DNA from 3 places in the Paraburkholderia sp. 2C genome. Region 2 is predicted to be linked to each of the others. Evidence: predicted binding sites of a transcription regulator. Region 2 holds the regulator's gene; each other region holds the start of a gene.
What was found. The regulator FliA, encoded in region 2, starts transcription of late flagellar genes. The targets are predictions, from matches to a motif close to CTAAAGTTTNNNNNNNNNNNGCCGNTA.
Positions count from the first base shown of each region.

Region 1 (7,356 bases), on a different contig from region 2:
ACGGCGCGATGTAAAAGCCGGGTGACGGCATCGCGGCAAGCGGCTTCGGCTTGCAATTTAGACAACGCAGTCAAACAATCCGAAACCGCTTCGTTGCTCAATTGCGCGACGAGCACGCTATCCGTAAGGAGCCGCTGTGCAAGCCTGACCGCTGCCGACCGGCATGCAGGATCGTCTTCCATCTCTCCAAGAGACTTAAGGCAATTGACAACATGTTTGGCGCTAAGGCGGTTGCATATGGCAGCATCCGTCGCAAGACGACGTGCCAATTGGCTCACCGCTGTACGGCATGTTCTTTCGTTATGCAACTTTGCCAACGTGTGCAGGCACACGGCAACATGCCGTCCGTTCAGGTTGTGTCGCAACGGACCGTCTTCCACGACGCGCTTGGCGAGCCGAACCACTGCGCGCTGACAAGCAGAGTCTAAAGCCCATTCGCCTAACGCGCTGAGGCAATTTGCGAGACGTACACCATTCAACTGCTTTACGACCGTTTCATCCGTAACAATGCGCGTGGCCAAGCGCCTTCCCGCAAAGAAAACAGCCTCATTTCCAGGCCATTTACCAAGCGCATACAAAGCGTTGGCAATTGCATGACCATTCATGCGCGACAGCAGACCGTCGTTCGTCACGATCTGTCGGGCGAGATGTGCGCCGGCCTTAACGCAGGCTTCGTGATCGTGCCACTTGCTCAGCGCGTTCAGGCAGCTGCCGATCTCATGGCCGTTCAAGTCGTTCCAGAGCGGCGCATCCATCGTGATCCGTGCTGCGAGATGAATCCCCGTGGCGCGGCAGATCGGTTCCTTGTCCCATTTGCACAAGGCATTCAGACATTCGATGACCTCACGCACGTCGAGCGTTTGACGCAGTGGCTCATCGTTGGCCAGCCTCACGGACAGTCGAAGTCCCGCTCGCCGGCAAGCATCGTCTTTATGCCACTTGCCGAAGGCAGTCAGGCAATCGGCAATCTGGGGACCCGTTAAAGCATCGCAAAGCAGGCTGTCTGTTTCGAGTCGCGCCGCAAGTCTGACCGCCGCTTTCTGGAAGATCTCGTCGTCCCACTTCGCCAGTGCACTTACACATGCGGCGAAGTCCTTGTTGCTGAGCCTGTTGCGGAACGAGCCATCCAGCGCCAACGTTTCCGCAAAGCTTGCAGCGATTTTCTGACTCGCTTCGTCACGATTACGTTCGTTTAACGAAGCCAGTAATAAATGGAAATTTAAATGACCTGATGCGCGCGCGGCGAAGATATCTTTAGAGTTTTCGAAAGCATTTCTTTCGTTATCCAAAGTCTTCGATCGAAGGAGACTTTCAGCTCCTTTCATATCTATTTCTCCCTTTAGGTCCATTGGGCGAAGCTATCTTGGGCCAATGGCTAGCCGGGAGTTTGACCATGCGACGACTTTCTCTTGTCTTTGCGGGCATGCGTGCCCTTTGCTTCTCAAGCATCGTGCTCCCTTGCCGTCAACGCAGGCTAAGGTGGCCAGCAACGCGTAAATGCTTCCGCCGACGTCAATGTTGTCAACGATCAGACTACCCTTCTACGGAGTACCGCATGTCTCTTTCAATATTTAGCAATGTCCCGTCGCTGGTCGCACAGCAGAACCTGAACGCATCCGGAAGTTTGCTTGACCAGTCGATCCAGCGCCTGTCGTCGGGTAAGCGCATCAACAGCGCAGCGGACGATCCGGCTGGTCTGGCGATTGCCACCACGCTGCAAACGCAGATCAACGGCCTGAATCAGGGCATCTCTAACGCAAACGATGGCGTGTCGCTGGTGCAGACTGCCGGCACAGGTCTCTCGCAAATCGTGAATGCCCTGCAGACGATCCGTTCGCTGGCCAACGAAGCGCAGGGCGGTACGGAGACGGCGCAGAACCAGCAGTCCTCGCAAGCGGAAGTGGCGCAGGAGATCGCTGAAGTCAACCGTATTGCTTCGCAAACGACATTCAACGGTTTGAATCTGCTTACCGGCCAACTCGGTGTTGTCAATGTGCAGGTCGGCGCGAACGACGGCCAGACGGTGGCGATCAATCTGAGCCAGAGCGTCTCGGCCGGATCGCTCGGTGGCGGCATCGCCGAGTCCGGTGCGATTCTCGGGACGGTATCGGGTCTCAACCTGAATGCCGACGGCACCGAAAATACCAGCGGCAGCCCTGGCACGATCCAGTCGATCAACGTCGTCGCGAACGGCAATGGCGGCTTCACGTTCACGGACCAGAACGGCGATGCGATTTCGACGGCTGCGTCGGCGGCCTTGTTCACCACGACGACGACCAACGGCATTTCGTCGCTGTCGCTGAACAGCACGGGCGCACTCACGCCGGCGAACGAGCTGGCGGCGATTTCCGCCGCCGTTGGTGCTGGTTCGGGCGCTGCGAACAACACGGTGTTCGGCACGATTTCGGACATCGACATCGATCCGACGACCGGTCTCGATGCCACGGGGACCACGCAGAACGCGATTACCTCGATCACGGTCGAAGCGAACGGTTCCGGCGGTGTGAAGTTCGTCGACCAGAACGGCCAGGCGGTTCCGGCCGCTGCCCAGGCGGCCCTTTTCAACCTGACGACGACGGCTGGCGGCGGTGTAAGCGCCATCTCGTTTGCCACCGTGCCCAGCAGCACGATCGGGTCGACTGCAGCGGGCACGCAGCCGTCAAACAGCGTGCTCTCGTCCGTCAACGCGCTCAATACGCCGACCTCGGTGGCGGATATCGACATCAGCACCACGCAAGGAGCGAACAATGCAGTGCTGTCTATCGACAACGCACTGGCCACCATTAACAACCTCCAGGCATCGCTCGGGGCCGCGCAGACTCGCTTGACCGGCATCTCGCAATCCCAGCAGGACGAGTCGACCGACCTGTCCAGCGCGCAGTCGACGATCCAGGACGCCGACTTTGCGCAGGAAACGGCGAACCTGAGCAAGGCGCAAGTGCTGCAGCAAGCCGGTATCTCGGTGCTCGCGCAAGCGAACTCGCAGCCGCAGCAAGTGCTGAAGCTTCTGCAATAAGATTCGCCGCCGGCGGATTCGAAGGACAGTAGAAGTCAGCTTTTAGCAAGCAGCACGCAGTAACGCACGCGGATGAGCCGGCAATGCATGCAGTAAAGGCTCATCCGCGAAACGTGAACACATAAGCATTGCGACGTCCTATACCGCGAATGCGGGAGTGAGCGGCCAGACGGGCCGCATGGAGCTTTTCATATGTCGACTTCACCCGTTGCCTCGGCGGCAGCCGCTGCTGCCGCCAAGGCAGCCGCCCAGGTTCAGCAGGCCGCCCAGGCGCTGATTGACGAATCGACCGGCAGCACGGTCGATACGCAATCGCTCGTGGCGGCGCTTGTGCAAGACAAGGTCGCCGGTCAGTCCGCCGAGTTGACCACGCAGGCAGGCATAGACAAAAGCGATATCGCCGGGCTCGCTTCGCTGTCCGCTACGTTGAGCGGGCTGCAGACGGCATTGAGCCCGTTCCTGAGCGGCGATGCGCTTTCATCGTTTTCCGCGACGCTAAGCGGCGATGGGATTACCGCGAAAGCCGGCCAGGGTGCAGTGGCACAGACCTATCAGCTCGACGTGACGCAAGTCGCGCAGTCGCAGATCCTCACGTCGCAACCATTCAGCACCAGCGACGCGGCCGCGATGGGCAGCGGCACCATCACGATTTCGCTTGGCAGCGGGACGAGCGCGAAGTCGTTTCAGGTCAGTGTCGACTCGTCGGACGACAGCCTGGAGGACATCAAAAACGCGATCAACTCGGCATCGGGCAACCCAGGCATCAAGGCGAGCATCATCCAGGGCGCGAACGGCGCGTCGCTGAGCCTGCAATCGACTACACCGGGCGCGGCGAACTCGATCAATGTCAGCGTCAACCAGCAGACTCCCACCGCGCTTTCCGACCTCGATGTGACATCGGGCACCAGCACGGACCCCGGCCCTCCCGTCGGCGCGTCGGAGGTTACGGCGGGTAACAGCTTCTGGACACAAACGCAGGCTGCGCAGGACGCGCAGCTGACCGTCGACGGCCAGCTCGTCACGAGTTCGACCAACACGATTTCCGGCGCGATTTCGGGCGTGACGTTGACGCTCGATCCGACCAACTCGAAGACGGTCGGATCGCAGACGCTGACGGTCGCGCCCGACGAAAGCTCGGTCGAAGGCGACCTGTCTTCGTTCGTATCGGCGTATAACGCCGTCATCGATCAGCTGAATTCGCTTGCCGCGCCGGGCACCGCAGGCGTGCAAGGCACCGGCGGCACGCTACTCGGCGACGAAATGATCAACCAGCTGGGCGCGGCACTCGGCAGCATTGTGGGCGCAAAGGTGTCGAGCGGCGGTTTGTCCAGCACGCTCGCATCGCTGGGCATCAATTTCCAGGCCAATACGGGCGGCGAGCCGTTCGCGCAGCTGCAGATCGGTGACAACGCAGCCGGTCAGTCGCTCGACGACGTGGTGTCGAGCGATCCGGCGATTCTGAGCGCGCTCTTTAACGATACGAACGGCCTTGCGCAGCAGCTCGATTCGATTGCGGCGACGTATACGGACCCGTTCAAGGGTCTCATTACGCAGCGCACGACCGACCTGACCGCCGATATCACCAGCCTCGTGAAACAGCAGGACGATCTCGACGACTTCGCCAAGCAGTTGACCTCGCAGTTCAACGACCAGTTCACCTCGCTGAACACGATCATGGCGCAGGCTCAACAGAACCAGCGCTTCCTGACGCAGCTGTTCGGCGGCGCCAACAGTAATGGCGCGCTTGCGCAGAACAGCACCTAAGTTCTTGCGGCGGCCGACCCGGGTTATGTGTGTGTCGCCGCCGTTCCCTTTCCCTGTTCCTGTTGCGGGCCAGTCTGGCTTACTGCGCGGCCCACGACCACGTCGAAATCAGCCACTTGTCGTCGACCTTTTCAAGCGTGGCGGTAATCGTGCCGCGAATATGCGTGGACTTGTTGCGCTGTTTGAAGCGGTAGACGGCCGGCAACACAATATAAGCGTGGCCGTCGATCACTTCGATATCGCGCGGCTTGAGCAACTGCATCGCAAAGTCGCTGATGCCGTTGCGCTCGGAGTCGGCCGCATACGCTTTCGCCCATGCGCCGATTGCTTCCTCGGGCGCACCCGTGAACACGTACGGCGGGAGGTCGTCGACGAGCACGACCGATGGCGCAAAATTCTCCGCGAGCCTGGCCGGATCGATATTCTGGTTGGCTTCCTCGATGGTTTGCTGCATGCGCTTGAGCACGTCCGACTGGTCCGACGCGAAAGCGGAGTTGATGGACCACGACAAGGCGGCGACAAGCGCGCCTAGAAACGCGCCTGCAACGAGGATTTTTCGCAACATCGTGGTTCCCTTCCTGTTATGAACGATGCTGCATGATGGCCCGTATTCGCGCTTTCACGACGAGGCGCATGCGAAGCGATATCGCGCCGGCGCGAATCGCCGTGCCGCCCTCAACCCTTGCCGACAATCAGGAACAGATTGAATCCAATAAACGTCAGTGCGACGATCGCGCCGCAAACATACTCGAGTATCAGTGAAAACTTCTTGCCGCGGTTCGTCGTGATGCTCGCCGTGATCGTGACGATGGTGGCAAACACGATGTCGATGAGCACGACAATGTTGAGGCGGTCGACAATCGTCAAATGATGCTCGTGGCCGAGCACGTTCGCCACCGCGCGAAAGTTCAGCACGACAGCGAAAAGCGCGCCGGCAAGCAGCGTGACGCGCGATTCGATCAGCGGGCGTCCATCGTCCTTGTGAAGCAGGAAGCTGACGGTACACAGCAAGAACGCCGCGTATAACGGAGCGGCCAGATTGAGAAACAAGGCAAGGCTCGCGCGCCGCAACGTGATCGTCATTTCGAGCTTCGTGTAATCGGAGCCCTTGCCGCCGGCGGGATCGCCGAACTCCGTCGCATAGTGGGTTTCGCCGACGTCGATGCGCTGATCGGTGATACGCCAGCCCTGCGGGCTCGCGGTCGGCAGATAGCCGGTGTTCACGACATCGGCGTCGTACACCATGCTCGACGTATCGTCGACGCCTTCTTCGAGCGTCAAATGCAAGACCTGTTCGTCGAACGGAAAGTTGCGCAAGTCCCAGTCTTGCCTGAATTTACCGATGATTTTGACTTGCCGCCAGTACAGGTCGCCGCGCTTCGTGGAGCTTTCCAACCGCTTGGTGATGCCGTCCGAATGGACAAATTCCATCGTCTGCAGCGGGTTTTTCGTGGCGGAGCGTCCCACGCTCCAGATCCAGAAGTCCGCCGCATAGGTGCTTTCGGCGGTATCGACCGCATAGATCGCGGTGACGAACATGCCGACCTTGTAGTGTTGCGGCTCGGGCTTCGGGATGGCCTGGCCGGTTGCGACCGACGGCAGTGCGAGCATCGCAAGCAGTGCCAGCGCACCGCGAGCGAATCGCGCGAACGGACCGCACCGGCGCGCCAGGTTGATTGCAGAACGTCCCATCCTCGGTTCCTCGACGATTCACCGCGGGAAAAACGCCGCTCCAATCCCGGATGTAAAGGGATTGAGGAACCCGTGTCAACCCGGAATAATGCTTGAAGGGCGGGGCCGTTCTGCTTTGTTTTGCTTTGTTCTGTTTCTATCTGTGCCCTGGCGCACAGACAGCCGGGGCAGGGCGCTTCACCACCGGATCAACGCGGCCCCCCACGTAAAGCCCGATCCCATCGCGGGCATCAGAACCAGATCGTTCTCCTTGATGCGCCCGTCGTCCACCGCTTCCGCAAGCGCGAGCGGAATCGATGCGGCGGAGGTGTTGCCGTGACGGTCGACGGTCAGCACGACCTTTTCCTTCGGCAGGTGGAGCTTTTCCCCGAGGGTTTGCACAATGCGCTGATTCGCCTGGTGCGGCACGACCCAGTCGAGGTCGGCCTGCGTCAATCCGTTGGCCGCGAGTGCTTCCTGCGACGCTTCGGCCAGATTGACGACGGCATGGAGAAACACCTCGCGTCCTTCGAGATGCACCTTGCCGGCCGTCCGGGTCGACGACGTTCCGCCATCCGTACGAATCTTGTCCTGATGCCGCCCGTCGGAATGAAGATGCGTGGACAGGATTCCTTTGCGATGCCCGCTTGCCTGGCGCTCGGCCCGCAACACGACGGCGCCCGCTCCATCGCCGAAAAGCACGCAGCTATTGCGATCTGTCCAGTCGATGAGGCGCGAGATCGTTTCCGCGCCGATGACGACGGCCGTACGCACCTGGCCGAGCCGGATCATGTTGTCGGCAACGGACAGTGCGAAGACAAATCCGGAACAGGCCGCCTGAACGTCGAACGCCATGCCGCCGTTCATGCCGATGGCGGCCTGTACGCAAACGGCGGTTGCTGGAA
Region 1 is NZ_BAAILL010000032.1:187,778-195,133, reverse strand. It holds gene ACYPXD_RS09025 (hypothetical protein) at 1-1,325, opposite strand, end outside; gene ACYPXD_RS09020 (flagellin N-terminal helical domain-containing protein) at 1,556-3,016, shown strand; gene fliD (flagellar filament capping protein FliD) at 3,209-4,780, shown strand; gene ACYPXD_RS09010 (DUF4440 domain-containing protein) at 4,860-5,345, opposite strand; gene ACYPXD_RS09005 (ligand-gated ion channel) at 5,456-6,472, opposite strand; gene ACYPXD_RS09000 (beta-ketoacyl-ACP synthase III) at 6,650-7,356, opposite strand, start outside.
Region 1: a site for FliA is predicted at 1,441-1,467, ahead of ACYPXD_RS09020 (flagellin N-terminal helical domain-containing protein). Genes of this name have one in related genera too.

Region 2 (7,356 bases):
CCCGAAGCCGGCGCCGACGGCGAACCCGGCGCGAGCGCGTCCGAAGCGAAGACGGTGGCCGCACTGATCGCCCCCGAGACCGAACCGGCGCGGCCGCGCATCGAAAAGAGCGAACCGGCTGCGGTCGCGAAGCCCGCTGTGGCCGCCGCATCGATCATGAAGCCGGTGGAAAGGCACCCCGCGCCCGCGCCCCGGCCGACGATGGCCGAAACGAATCCGTGGCTGATCGATCATGCGCAGGAAATCGCCGCGAAGCGCGACAGCGAGTCAGGCGATTACGGCGCGAAGCAGCCGGTGCTCACGCCCGCCGCCGCTGCTGCAAAGGGCCTCGGCATGCCGACGGGCGCACCGGTGGCGGGGCCGGCCGCCCGCCGCGACGACGTGCACGACGCGCAGCTCGCCGCCATTCCGACGCTTACGAACGAGGCGCCGGACTGGGCGCGCGAAGCCGCGCAGCTCGCCGCGCGCCGCGCCACGCAGCGTGCGACGACGGCCTCGTCGGGTCTGCCGGGGCATGTGACCGCCGCGGTCACCGACGCGATCAATGCGCGCATGTCGCAGATCGTCAACGAAACGGTGATGAACGAGCTCGCCTCGCTGCGCGGGATGATGGAAGAGCACTTCGCCGGTTTGCTGTGGGCCGATAGCCAGCGGCGCAGCCCGATTCAGTCGGCGCTCACGCGGCATCTGTTCGCGGCCGGTTTTTCGGCGCAGCTGGTGCGGATGGTGGTCGACAACCTGCCGGCCGTCGAGAGCTTCGACGCCGGCATGGAGTGGGTGCACTCGGTGCTCGAGTCGAACCTGCCGGTGATGGAAAGCGAAGACGAGCTGATGGAGCGCGGCGGTGTATTCGCGCTGATGGGCCCGACGGGCGTCGGCAAGACGACCACGACCGCGAAGCTCGCCGCGCGCTGCGTGATGCGCTACGGCGCGAGCAAGGTCGCGCTGCTGACCACCGATAGCTACCGGATCGGCGGCCACGAGCAGCTGCGCATCTTCGGCAAGATTCTCGGCGTGTCGGTGCACGCGGTGAAGGACGGCGCCGATCTGCAGCTCGCGCTGTCCGAGCTGCGCAACAAGCACATCGTGCTGATCGACACGATCGGCATGAGCCAGCGCGACCGCCTCGTGTCGGACCAGATCGCGATGCTGTCCCGCGCGGGCCAACCCGTGCAGCGCCTGCTGCTGCTGAACGCGACCTGCCACGGCGACACGCTCAACGAAGTCGTGCAGGCCTATCAAAGCGCGCCGGACAAGCAGCCGCTCGCGGGCTGCATCCTGACGAAGCTCGACGAAGCGACCAATCTCGGCAGCACGCTCGACGCGGTGCTGCGCTACCGGTTGCCCGTGCACTACGTTTCGACCGGCCAGAAAGTGCCGGAAAACCTCTACGTCGCAACGAAGAAATTCCTCGTTCGCAGCGCGTTCTGCATCCCGCGCGATCACTCGCCGTTCGTCCCTCAGGAAGACGACGTCCCGGGTCTGCTCTCCGCGCTGTCCGCACGCTCGACTGCCGAGCAGCATGAGGTCCGGTTTGGCTAAGTTCGTGTCCGATCAGGCAGAAGGACTGCGGCGCCTGCTGGCGCGCCACGGTTCGCGCGCGATCGCCGTCACCGGCGGCACGGCCGGCGTCGGCTGTTCGACGACCGTCGTGAATCTCGCGGCGGCGCTTGCGGCGCAGGGCAAGGACGTGCTCGTCGTCGACGAGCATGCGGGCGAACCGCACGCGATCGCCGCGACGCCCAACGGCGCCGCGGCCGAACGCTTCGTCGCGTTTACGCGCGGCGAGATGGCGCTCGATGCGGCAACCGATCGCCACAGCGCGGGCTTCGCGGTGCTGGCCGCGCCGCGCAGCCATCGCGATATGTGCAAGCCGTCGCAACTGGCCGCCGTGTTCGACAGCACGGCCGACGTCGTGCTGATCGACGTGCAGTTCGAGCGCGACGGCATGCTGTCGGACCTCGCGCTGCAGGCGCACGACCTGATGATGGTCACGCGCGTCGCCGCGCAGGCGATCACCGATACGTACGCGTGCATGAAGCGCCTGCACTACGCGTATGCGATCGCCCAATTCCGCGTGCTGGTCAATCAGGTGCACAGCGTCACCGATGCGCAGCTCGCGCTCGACAACCTCGCGGCTGTCGCGGGGCGTTATCTGACCGTGGCGCTCGAGGGCGCCGGCTGCGTCGCGGCGGACCCGCTGATGACGCGCTCCGGGGAACTGTCGCGCTGCATCGTCGAAGCCTTCCCTTCGACACCCGCCGCGCGCGACTTCCGGCACCTCGCCGCGGAACTGCAGTACTGGCCGATGCGGCCAGCGATGTCATCGCGCGCGCCGTGGTCGGCGAGCGCGGCAGTCACGACGGCGTCACACGCCGAACAACCGTCCGCACAACACGCCTGACAGGCAGCGGACAAGGGGAGCTCGATGTACAACGCTCAAGGAAAGATTTCTCAGGCCGACGTTCTGACGAAATACACGCCGCTGGTCCGGCGGCTCGGTCTGCAGCTGGTGGCGAAGATGCCGGCGAGCGTGGACCTCGACGATCTGATCCAGGCCGGCATGATCGGCCTGCTCGACGCCGCAAGCCGCTACAAGGAAGATCAGGGTGCGCAGTTCGAAACCTACGCGAGCCAGCGCATTCGCGGCGCGATGCTCGACGAGCTGCGCAGCAACGACTGGCTGCCGCGCAGCGTGCGGCGCACGTCGCGCGAGCTCGAGATGGCCGTGCATCAGGTCGAGCAGCAGCTCGGCCGCGCCGCGAGCGAAGCCGAAATCGCGCAGCACCTGAAGATGCCGCTCGAAGAGTATCAGGCGATGCTGCAGGACCTGCACGGCAGCCAGTTGATCTACTACGAAGACTTCGACCGCTCCGCCGACGACGAACCGTTCCTCGACCGCTATTGCGTCGATCACTCGGACCCGCTGTCCGCGCTGCTCGACGAGAGCCTGCGCGGCGCGCTGATCGAAGCGATCGAGCGGCTGCCGGAGCGCGAGAAGCTGCTGATGTCGCTGTATTACGAGCGCGGCATGAACCTGCGCGAGATTGGCGCCGTGATCGAGGTCAGCGAATCGCGCGTGTGCCAGCTGCATAGCCAGGCGGTCGCGCGGCTGCGTGCACGCTTGCGTGAAATGGCGTGGGCGGCCGAGGAGAGCTGAAAAGGGTAGTGGCGTCCGGCAAGGGTTTGCCGGGAATTTATACCCCATAATCAAATCATAGGGTATAAATAGCGCCGGCTGGCCTTATACCCTACAATGCAATCGTAGGGTATAAATCTCGCCGTCATGCCGACTTTTTACAACCATGCGCTGCAAACGCTGTACGCCTCCGTTGCGGAGCGTGCCGCCGCGCAGACGCAAATCCTGCTTCACTCGCCTGGCTCCGCCTCGATCAAGGTCGTCGACGGGAAAAACTACGTTTACTGGCGTGTTTATCTTGCATCGGGTAAGCGCGTCGAAACATCGCTCGGCCGCGCGGGCGAGCCGCTAACCAATGCCACGCTCGACGCGAAAATGCAGGAAAGCCTCCAGATGCGTGGGTTGGCCGCCGACGTTCAGGTATTGCGCAAGTCCGGCTTTGCCGCCGCCGACAATTCCGCCGCCCTCACCATCGCGACGCTCTACAACGCGGGCATCTTCAGTCACGGCGGGGTACTGGTCGGCTCGCACGCGTTCGGTGCGCTGCTGAACGGGCTCGGTGTGCGCATGTCGGCGAACTACCGGACCGAAGACATCGATATCGGCAGTACCGGCGCGATTTCGGTCGCGATTCCGCAAAACCGCAGCTTCCTCGATATTCTGCGCGACAGCAGCCTGCCTTTTCTCGAAGTGCCGGAACTCGATGCGCGCCGCCCCGCGACCCCGTTCAAGGCGCGCGGGCAACCGTTGAAGGTCGATCTACTCGTGCCGGGCACCGAAGCGTACGAAACGAAACCGCTACCGCACTTGCGCGCGCACGCAACGGGGCTGCCGTACTTCCGATATTTGCTGACCGAGGCGACGAGCGGTTTTGTGCTCGGCAAGGAACATGCGGTTCCGGTCACGGTGCCGGACCCCGCCAGGTTTGCGCTTCACAAACTCGTTGTCAGCACGCTGCGCGGGCCCGCGTTTGCCGCGAAGGCCGGCAAGGACCGCCGTCAGGCAGCGGTGCTCATCGATGCGCTGATGGAGCGCTACCCGGACTTGCTGGAAGCGGCGGCGGAAAAAATCGAGAAGAAGGCGCGGCCGCGCGTGGCGACGGCGGCTGCGCTTGCGGTGAAGTTCGAACTGGATCTGTCGGAGCGGGCGCGCGATTTTCTCGCGGACCTGAGTGATACCTGAAGGGCACCCCGGTTGCACTTGAGCGCCGCCCCGTGAAGCGCGCTTCGCCTACAGCCCCGAATACATCGGCACCTTGCCGTCCGGGCCGTAGAACGACGAGGCCACTTCGGGTGTCCCGCGCAGCACCGCCAGAATCCGGCGGTTGTAGTCCATGCGCGTGCGGATCATCAGGCCGTTGTTGAAGTTGAGCTTGCGCGCGCGTTCCGCCGATTTCTGCAGCAGGCGCCACTGCTCGTCCAGGCGCGTATCGGTGGCGGCGGCGAGATCCATCCCGCGCTTGCCGGCCGGCAGGCCGCGCTCGCGCAGATGCCCTTCGCGTGCGCGCTCGAGCATGGCGAGCTTGTCGGCCATCGAGGTCTTCTGTTCGACGATCGGCTTCAGGATTTCGCCAGGGTACGCGGTGGTCAGCGCTTTCTGTTCGACGGCGAGCAAGGAGGCAAAAGCTTCGACGGTCGCGTATTCGTCGATGATGGTGTCAAGCAGGGCGTCTTTCATCTCTCACTCAAACGTTAATCCGCCTGCATGACGCAGGCGGGCGCAGGTTTCTACATGCGTCCGCCAGTGAGCGCGCCCTGAAAAAGTACGTTCGGACGCTCAGCTGCCGGACGGCTGGGTGCCTTGCAGCAGGCTGCGTGCGGTTTCGAGCACGCCATCGGCAATCTTCGACGCATCGATCTTCAGCGAGCCGTCGCGGATCGCCTGCTTGATCGACTCGACCTGCTGCGTATCGATATCGGCCGAACCCGACGCGGCGAGGCTCTGCAAATGGCCCGCGAGCGCCGACAGGCTGACGTCCGCCGCCGCCGCCCCGCCGCTCGAGACCGGCGTACGTGCCGTGTTCGGGCCGGCAGCGGCGGTTTCGCCCTGCTGGCCGCGCTGCACGCCGTTGTTGAGCGGCGTCAGATTCGGGTTGGTGCTGGAATCGACTTTCACGATGGGCTTCCTGAACGATTTGACTGTGATATCGGCAGTCGCCGGCCGAAACTTTAGCGCAACCGCAGCCCACTGTTTTTTCGTCTTCCGTCACCTTTTCCGTGTCTGAAACCCGTTCGCGAGACGCGGTAAGCACCTTCACATCTGGATCTCGACGGTCGAACCGTCTTTCACCACGCCGGTCACGATCTGGCCGTTCATGGTCTTGACCCGCACCTGCTGGCCCGGCGTCGCGTTGTTCATCGCGTTGCCCTCAGCCGAAATCGAGAACCCTTCGCCGGACGCGACGACGCGCACCGTCTGTCCGACCGTCACCGATGTGGTGCCGCGAATCGTGTCCTGGCGCAGCGGCAGCCCGGCGCCGATACGCACGAGCGCGACCGCGCCGACCGCTTGCGACGGATCGGTGATCACCGTTTGCGGCAAGGTCGCGAGGTCGCCTTCGTGGGCGACGAGATCGGCGGCGGTCAGCGTTTCGCCCGGAGCGATCTGGCGCGAGGCGGTGTAGTAGGTCGCCTGCAGCGAGATGCGCGCCTGCAGATAGAGCGTCCATGGCCGCGCGCCCGCGCAGCGCACGCCGACCGACGTGCGTCCCCACAACCGTGCGCCGACCGGCATGAACGGCTCGAGCGCCGTGCAGGCCGCAAGGCCGCGCGGAAAGGCGGGAGCGACGGTAATCGTGATCTTGCCGGGCAGACCGGCCGTTTGCTGCTCGAGAAACGTGAGCGCGGTTGCGCGGATCGTCTCGCCGTCCTGCTGGCCGGCGGGCACCGGGGCGGCATTGGCCGCGCTCGCGGCAAGCGTGTTGGCGCCGCCGGCGTTGACCGTGGCGACGGCCGGAACGGTGCCGCCGGCCACGGCCGCGCGCGGTGTGTAACGCACGGGCTGGAGTTGCGCGGCTGGTGCGGCTGGTGCGAGGCGTTGAGGGGCCGGCGCGGCGGCTTGAGCGGTGGACGCGGACGCCTGAGCGGCCAATTGCGCAGACGGTTGCGCCGCGCCTGTTGCCGCCGCTTGCCGCGGGGCTTGTGCGTTCAAGCCGGGTTGTCCCGCCGACGCGGGCTGCGGCTGCGCGGCCTTCGCCGCGGCCCACTGCTGCACGGCTTTGATCTGCGCCGCGCTTGCTTGCTCTGCCGTCATCGGCTGCGCGCTGGCCGCCTGGGTTCTGATCGCCGCCGTGCCACCGGGGCCGCCGAGTTGCGGCGGCTCGCCGCGCGCGGAAAGCGGATCGATCTGGACCGGCGCCGATGCATCGGCCGCATCGGCCGCGCGAATGTCGGAAGCGGGCACGCTGTAGCGCGCCTGCGCGTTGCTGACAACAACCGGCGCCACCCCTTGGGCAGGCGGCTGCACCGTCACGGGTTGCAGCGTCACCGGCACGCCGGGCAGCGCGCGGGCAGTCAGGACGCGGCCGGTCGTGACCGTCCCGCGCGTCGCGTTCGCGGCATAACCGCCCGCCGTCGTTTGCGCGCCCGGCTCACCGGTGCCGGGAATGACGATTTCGCCGTTGTTTGCACTGGCATCGGCGTCGAAGGCGCGCTGCGCCGCGCGTGCCGGACGCAGCGCGGCGAGCGCGGCCGCGCTCGGCTGTGCCGGATGAGATGTCATGCCCATGCGCGCGGCAAGCGCTTGCGCATCGGCGGGATTCTTTTCACCGGGACCGGGAATCACGATCGGGCCGCCATTGTCCTGCGCATAAGCGAGCGTGGGCATCGCGCCGGCGGCGATCACGACGGGCAAGCCCGCGCCCGGCAAGGCCATGCCGAGCAACGCCGCAACCGGCAAAACACGCGATGCGCGCAACGCGGGCCACCCCGGCCACCCCGGCCGCGCCGCGCCGCGCAGCCGCGCGGCGCGAGACACGCCGGGCAGGGCAGCAAAAGCGGGCAGGGCCATGGCAACTCTCCAGAACAAGGACGGACGCGCGAGCCGCGACGGCCCGCAGGGACTGAACGGTACAGGACGCATTCTAGGGAGCGGCCTCTCACGGCAAACGTTGAATAGAGGGGGGCTTCCCCGGCTATTCGTTCAATTGGCCCTTGCATCGCGCCCCTAAGATGCACTCCATGCGAAAAAGCCTTTGCGTATTGCTTTCGCCGCCGCCG
Region 2 is NZ_BAAILL010000037.1:3,692-11,047, forward strand. It holds gene flhF (flagellar biosynthesis protein FlhF) at 1-1,542, shown strand, start outside; gene ACYPXD_RS16680 (MinD/ParA family ATP-binding protein) at 1,535-2,404, shown strand; gene ACYPXD_RS16685 (RNA polymerase sigma factor FliA) at 2,429-3,160, shown strand; gene ACYPXD_RS16690 (GSU2403 family nucleotidyltransferase fold protein) at 3,287-4,321, shown strand; gene ACYPXD_RS16695 (flagella synthesis protein FlgN) at 4,370-4,816, opposite strand; gene flgM (flagellar biosynthesis anti-sigma factor FlgM) at 4,916-5,254, opposite strand; gene flgA (flagellar basal body P-ring formation chaperone FlgA) at 5,393-7,147, opposite strand.

Region 3 (7,356 bases), on a different contig from region 2:
TCTTTCGCGACCGTCACGTCGTAACCGGCGGTCGTCAGCGTCGCGGAGAGAATCTCCCGCATGGCGGCTGAATCGTCGATCGCGAGAATGTGCCTGATCATGAAAACCTCGCTGCGTCTCGAATGTTGGTTTACTTGATCTGTCCTGCTGCGGGCGTGACAGGGGCCGGCTGCGGCGTCGTGATGCCCGGCGCCGCAACGTCCGGCACCACCACACCCGGCGCCCGCGCGGCCGGCGCCGGGCCGCCCGCCGTCGCCTGGCCGATCTTCTGCACGAGCGGCGGCGAGAACGATGCCGAACCGCCCGCGTCGTCCGACAGCGTGGTGGTGGTGGTGTCGTCCTGGTTCATCTGCTCCTCGGACTTCTTGTTGAGCACGATGATGCTGATGCGCCGGTTTTCCGGATCGAGCGGATCGGCCTTGTTCAGGTTCTGCGTCGACGCGAGGCCGATCACGCGCAGCACCTTCGATTCGTCCATGCCGCCCGCGATCAGCTCGCGCCGCGACGCGCTCGCGCGGTCCGCGGACAGCTCCCAGTTGCTGTAGCCTTTCTCGCCGCCCGCGTACGGCACGGCATCGGTGTGGCCCTGCACGACGATGCGGTTCGGCACGTCGTTCAGGGTCTTGCCGATCTCGCGCAGGATGTCGCGCATATACGGCTCGACTTCGTCCTTCGCGGTCGCGAACATCGGCCGCTTCTGCGAATCGACGATCTCGATGCGCAAGCCCTGCAGCGTCGAGTCGATGCGGATCTGCTGCTTGAACTGGCGCAGCACCGGGTTCGCCTGGATCGCGGCCATCAGCTTGACCTGCAGGTCGTGCAGACGCACCTGTTCGCGCCGCTCGAGCTGGCCCTGGCTCAGCGCGGCCGCCTCGTCGTCGTTATGCGCGACCGAATGCGTGCCGTTGCGCGTCTGTCCGTCGGTCTGGCGCATCACGCCCTGGCGGTCGGTCGACACGTCGCGGCCGCCCGCGCGAATCACGCTCGAGTCGGTCGAGCTGCGGTCGCCGCCCCACAAGGTGATTTTCAGCGGCTGGTTGAAGTAGTCGGCAATACCCTTCAGCTGCACGGTGGAGGCCGAGCTCAACAGCCACATCAGCAGGAAGAACGCCATCATCGCGGTCATGAAATCCGCGTACGCGAGCTTCCATGCCCCGCCGTGGTGGCCCTTCTTGTTCGGCGCCGAGCGTTTGACGACGATCGCGCGATCCTTATCCTTGCTCATTTCGGCTGCTCCGCCTGCTCTGCCTTACTTCGCTTTCACGCGCCGCACGTGCTCTTCGAGCTCCGCGAACGACGGGCGCTCGGTCGAAAACAGCACCTTGCGGCCGAACTCGACCGCGATCGCGGGCGCATAGCCGTTCAGGCTCGCGAGAATCGTGACCTTGATGCACTGGAACATCTTCGTCGACTCGGTCACGCGCTGTTCCGCGACGCTCGCGAGCGGCCCGATCAGGCCGTACGACAGCAGAATGCCGAGGAACGTGCCGACCAGCGCCTGCGCGATCATCTGGCCCAGAATCGCGGGCGGCTTGTCGGCGGACGCCATGGTGTGCACCACGCCCATCACCGCCGCGACGATACCGAAGGCCGGCATCGCGTCGCCGATCTTCGCGAGCGCGTGGCTCGGCGCTTCGCCTTCCGCGTGATGCGTTTCGATCTCTTCGTCCATCAGGCTTTCGATTTCGAAAGCGTTCATGTTGCCGCCCACCATGAGCCGCAGGTAGTCGGTCAGGAATTCGACAATGTGACGGTCCGCCAGAATCTTCGGGTATTGGGTGAAGATCGGGCTTTTCTCCGGATCGTCGATATCGGCTTCGAGGGTCAGCGTGCCTTCCTTGCGCGCCTTGGCGAGCAGCACGTACAGGAGCGCCATCAGCTCCATGTAGACGTCCTTGTTGTACTTCGAGCCCTTGAACAGCGTCGGGATCACGCGGACGGTCGCCTTGATCGTCTTCATCCCGTTGCCGAGAATGAAAGCTCCGACGCCCGCGCCGACAATCATCAGCACTTCGACGGGCTGCAGAAGCGCAGCCAGGTGGCCGCCCTCCAGCACGTAGCCGCCGAAGACGGACAGCAGCGTCACGAGTGTTCCCAGGAAAATCAGCACCGCGGAGCCCCCAAATTAGGCGACGGAGATCGTCGTTAATTGGGTTTACGGCAGGGAAACGAAAAACCTTTGACGGAAAAGCCATCTGCCGCCCCCCGTGTAAACCTTGGGGCGGCGGCGCTTTGCGGGAAGATCAAACCGCCGCGCGGGCCCGTTCGTCGGCGGCCTTGCGGGTCTTTCCGGCCCGCGAAGGCGGCTGGCACAATCCGCAGACGAAACCCGCGCGCGGATCGTGCGCGTGCGCGACGAAATGTCCGCCGCAGCGCGTGCACGGCGTCAGCTGCAGCATGCCGGAATCGAAAAAACGCACGAGCGTCCAGGCGCGCGTCAGGCTCAGCACGGGCTCCTCGCCGTGCATCTGCACGTGCTCGCGATACAGCCGGTAGCCCTTGACGATCGATTGGATCGTCTCGCAGCCGCCGCGCGCCGACATGAAGCGGTAAATGTTGTAGAACAGCGACGAGTGGATGTTCGGCTGCCACGTCATGAACCAGTCGGTCGAGAACGGCAGCATGCCCTTGGGCGGCGATTCGCCCTTCAATTCCTTGTACAGCTTGATGAGGCGGTCGCGCGAGAGGCTCGTTTCGGCCTCGAGCAGTTGCAGCCGCGCGCCCAGCTCGATCAGCTCGATCGCCAGCGTGATTTCGCGCACCTCGAGCACAACGCTCTTAGTGGCCATGCGCGCTGTACTCCATCTGATCGAAACCGGCGGCGCGAGCGGCAGCCGTGGCCGGCCGGCTCGTCGCGCTCACGCCGCGCGAGGCGGCGAAGTGTGTGCACACCTGCAGCGCGGCGCGGCGCATCAGCCGATCTGCTCCACCGGCTGGCCCGCCATCAGAATCGCCGAGTGCGCCTGACTCACGGAAGTCGGCTTGCCCTTGTCGGCGAGCGAAGAAAGGATCGCGTGGTCGTCGAAGCGGAAACGGCACAGCAACTGGTTCGACGCCGACAGCTTCACGGTCTGCGCAAGCGTCAGATTGACGAGCACGTCGGCGAGCTGCTCCGAGATTCCCATCCGGAACATGCCCATCGGCTTGTCCTCGCGCAAAAGACGTTGCGCGAGCAACAGATACGACAGGTTCACTTCCTTGATCTCATTGAGCATGTCACTACGGGCGACGGTAGCGCTCATGATTCCCCCGAATTCGAATCCTGATTGAAGCCTGATTGGTCTTGACTGGTCTTGTCTGGCCTGCACGAAATCGTTTGCTCTTTCGCGTCCGCTGGGTTTTTTCAGGGGACACGATCGGCAGTGTGATGACCGTTGATGCATTGTGTCCCTAGCCGTTTCGCACGAAAAGCGGACATTCGCCCGTCTGGACGACGGAATCGTCCATTAATGCTGTAGGAATTTTTCCTACAAAAACAGGGACTCAACTTCGAATGCTTCGGGGATATTTATTTGGCGGGCCGACTGGCCGGCGCGGGGAAAGCGGCGAGCGAATTATAGGGCGATTTCATGCTGCCGCAACAATCGCCGTGTAACGGCGAACGCGCCTCTTGCCATGGGCGGGCCGCCTCGCCGATCATGTCGGGCGGCTGCGGAGCCTTGTCGCGCAAGGATCGACGCTCGATCGTGACAATTGCAACGACGTTCGTTTCCCGCTGTAACAACATTAAGCGTTTGAAAAATAGGTCGAATTATCGCGCTGGATACCGATAATGAGCCTTAAGGGATAACCCGATTCGGCTTCGAGGCCGCCATCGGGCGAGCGCACCCAAGCTTCATCCAGGTCCGCCTGAGCGCCGCCCATCCGTCCGACCGGCATTCGCCTTCCGCTGCGCTTTTGCGCCGCCGTGCGAAATAGCCCTTTGAACAGGAGTTCATACAATGCGAATCGCACAAATCGCGCCGCTTTACGAAGCCGTTCCTCCGAAGTTCTACGGCGGCACCGAGCGAGTCGTGTCCTATCTCACCGAGGCACTGGTCGACCTGGGCCACGACGTGACGCTCTTCGCGAGCGGCGATTCCGTGACGTCCGCGAAGCTCGAGGCCGCCTGGCCGCGCGCGCTGCGCCTCGATCCGACGATCCGCGACGCGATGGCGCCGCACATGCTGCTGCTCGAACGCGTGCGCCGCATGGCACACGAATTCGACGTGCTGCACTTCCACCTCGACTATCTGCCGTTCCCGCTTTTTTCGCAGATGGACACGCCGTTCGTGACCACGCTGCACGGCCGGCTCGATCTGCCGGAACTGCAGCCGATGTTCGATACGTTCGGCGATGCGCCGGTCATCTCGATCTCTGACTCGCAGCGCCAGCCGCTGCCGCAGGCGAACTGGCTCAACACGATCTACCACGGCCTGCCCGATCAGTTGCTCACGCCGCGCGCCGATCGCAAGCCCGAGTACCTGGCCTTCCTCGGCCGGATCTGCCCGGAAAAGCGCGTCGACACGGCCATCCGGATCGCCGCGCAGACGGGTCTGCCGCTGAAGATCGCCGCGAAGGTCGACAAGGTCGATATGGACTACTTCAAGGCGGAAATCGAGCCGCTGCTGTCGCAGGCGAATGTCGAATTCATCGGCGAGATCAACGAGGCGCAGAAGCCCGAGTTTCTGTCCGGCGCGAAGGCGTTGCTGTTCCCGATCGACTGGAGCGAACCGTTCGGCCTCGTGATGATCGAGTCGATGGCGTGCGGTACGCCAGTCATCGCATTCAACCGCGGTTCGGTGCCTGAGGTGATCGATCACGGCGTGACGGGATATATCGTAGAAGACGTGCAGGGCGCCGTGGCCGCGCTCCAGCGCATTGACGAGTTGTCGCGCGAAGAAATCCGCGCGCAGTTCGAAAAGCGCTTCAGCGCGAAGACGATGGCGCAAAACTATGTCGACGGCTATATGACGCTGATCGAAGCCCAGCGTCGGCCGATTCTGCGCCGCGTGGCCGCCGCCGGCTGATCGGGCGTCATCTGGAAACGCAGCGCGTGGCGCCGGGGGCTTGAACCGTCGGCGCCATGCGGCTGGCACGTTCGGTTCGATTTCGTTTTTGGTTTGACCTGGTTCGCCCGGCAATAAGCGTTTTCCCGGAGTTGGGTTCGGTTTTCCGAGAACGCATGGAGCGTCCGCTTCCGGCGAATTAACCGATGTAAAACGTTTGCGCACCTTCATATTGAGCTAGAAGTGTGCATGGCATGCAAAAGCCGCCTTTGGAAGGCGGCTTTTTTATTGCCTTGCTTCGAAGCCGGCTATAGCCTGGCTATAGCCCTGTATAGCTCACTCGGCAGCCGGTCGGATTTTCGGGCAAACGGTTTGCCCGAAGCATTTGGATCGGCTTTCAGAACGCATTAGAGTGCTTCGACCCGTTCGCAGCCAATTCTGAATAGACCCGCCGAATTGACTCGAACTTGAGTCAGATTTCAGTACAGGCGGGACTGCAATTGCGCAACCGCGTATGGATCAGACCACGAACGGTTACGCAATATCCATACACTTTGATTACGCCTCACCGATCAGGAAGCGGTCGCGGCTCTTGCCGGCAATCCATTTCGGCGGCTTGCCGCGCCCGCTCCATGTACTGCCGGTTTTCGGATCGCGGTATTTGGGCGGCAGCGGCGCCTTCTTCGGCGGACGCCCGCGCCGTGCGGCGGCGGCAAAGCCCAGATCTTGCGGCGTCAGACCATACTCGGCTATCTGACGTTGAATCTCGGCAATCACATTGCCCACTTCGATACGGCGGGCTTCCTCCGCCTGAGCTTGCAGCTTGGCGATCTGGCTCTTCAAATCAGCATATTGCGACATTTCGGCCTCCCTTTTTGTTCAACCCCGTCGGTTCGGAGATTAGCGTCGTTTAATAAAGTCCGCAACGGACCATTATCATTTTACGCGAAATCCTATGATAATTTTTACGAAAGAAACGGTTAAATGAGCTGCAAATTTTACGAAGAATAAGGGGCCGCGAAGTGCGGAATTAACAAAAGTTGACATCCGTATTCCAAATGCGTCTGTTCGAATGCACTCCAATCCGGATATATCGGCAAATTCGTGCGTTCCCGTTAGGCGCGTTGCGCGACCAGTTTTTGTGTGATTCGTTGCACGCTTCGTCCTGCAAAGCATCTCGCGATTCCGGGCGGCTTTGCATTGGATGGGGAGCCTCGACGATTAATCGCGTGGCACAGATGTAAGGCTGGCTTACGGCGATTGCTGTGCGCGGCCTGTCTCGCGCGCCCCAATTGGGCCCGCAGGCCCCGCCGGTCAGGTGCTTTGTAGCTTGCGGTGCGCTTTACGCACGCGCGCTGAATGGCCAAGCCGCGCTTGCACTCCGTAACATCCTGTCGCAGTACGCGGCGAATGGAGTGCGTAGATTGAACCTGTGCGACAAGGATGTCGCGTCGTGCCGACTGCATTGCATGGTGCAACGTGGTGGCATGGGACCCGAGTCAGCGCTAAAGCGCTCACTCCAATCGACTGGCGGGAGGAATCAACATGAAGCGCATCGTCACTCATCTGCTCATCGCAGCGGGTCTCGCGGCCGGCGCATGCGGGGTCGCGCAGGCGCACGGCAATGTCGGCATCGGGATTTCGCTGGGCACACCGGCGCCTGTCTATGCAGCGCCGCAGCCGGTCTACTACCAGCACTGGGATCGCGGCTGGGACCGGGATCGTCACGACTGGAACCGCGGCGACGATCATCGCTGGGAATACCGGGATCATAATCACCGCAGCTGGGACCACGGCCGTACCTGGGGCAACTGGCGCGATTAGCGGGCCGCGTACCCGGTAACGCGCGGCTCATTGCACAACTAACCGGGCCATCGATCGCGGGCGCATGGACGGCGCCCGCGCTTATATTCCTCGATGCCCTCCGGAGCGTGATCCACGAGGGCATCACGCCGGAGCATTACCTCAGCGCAGGCATCACTTCATCGGGCAGTTCGAACAGCTTGCGCAAATGATGCGCCACGCCCGCCTCGAAGTTATTGCCGATACGCGGCACTGACGGCAGCCTCGCGATCAGATCGCGGTTCGCGTTGTTCATCATGAACGGATGACCCGCTGTTTCGAGCAGATCGATGTCGTTCATGTTGTCGCCGAATGCGACGCAGCGCGCGGCATCGATATCGAGACGGTTCAGCACGACTTGCAGCGCGCGTCCCTTCGACACATTCGGCGCCATCACTTCGAGACAATCCGGCATCGAATACGTGACGTAGAGCGACGCGCCGAACTCGCGCTCGAGATTGGCCGACACCGCGGCAAGATCGTCGGGCTCGCCGATATAGAGCACCTTTGCGATATCGCGGCCATC
Region 3 is NZ_BAAILL010000065.1:11,879-19,234, forward strand. It holds gene ACYPXD_RS28985 (response regulator) at 1-101, opposite strand, end outside; gene motB (flagellar motor protein MotB) at 131-1,225, opposite strand; gene motA (flagellar motor stator protein MotA) at 1,250-2,110, opposite strand; gene flhC (flagellar transcriptional regulator FlhC) at 2,244-2,789, opposite strand; gene flhD (flagellar transcriptional regulator FlhD) at 2,913-3,242, opposite strand; gene ACYPXD_RS29010 (hypothetical protein) at 3,727-3,942, opposite strand; gene ACYPXD_RS29015 (glycosyltransferase family 4 protein) at 3,942-5,009, shown strand; gene ACYPXD_RS29020 (H-NS histone family protein) at 5,547-5,849, opposite strand; gene ACYPXD_RS29025 (PXPV repeat protein) at 6,534-6,812, shown strand; gene ACYPXD_RS29030 (Cof-type HAD-IIB family hydrolase) at 6,949-7,356, opposite strand, start outside.
Region 3: a site for FliA is predicted at 2,156-2,182, ahead of motA (flagellar motor stator protein MotA). Genes of this name have one in related genera too.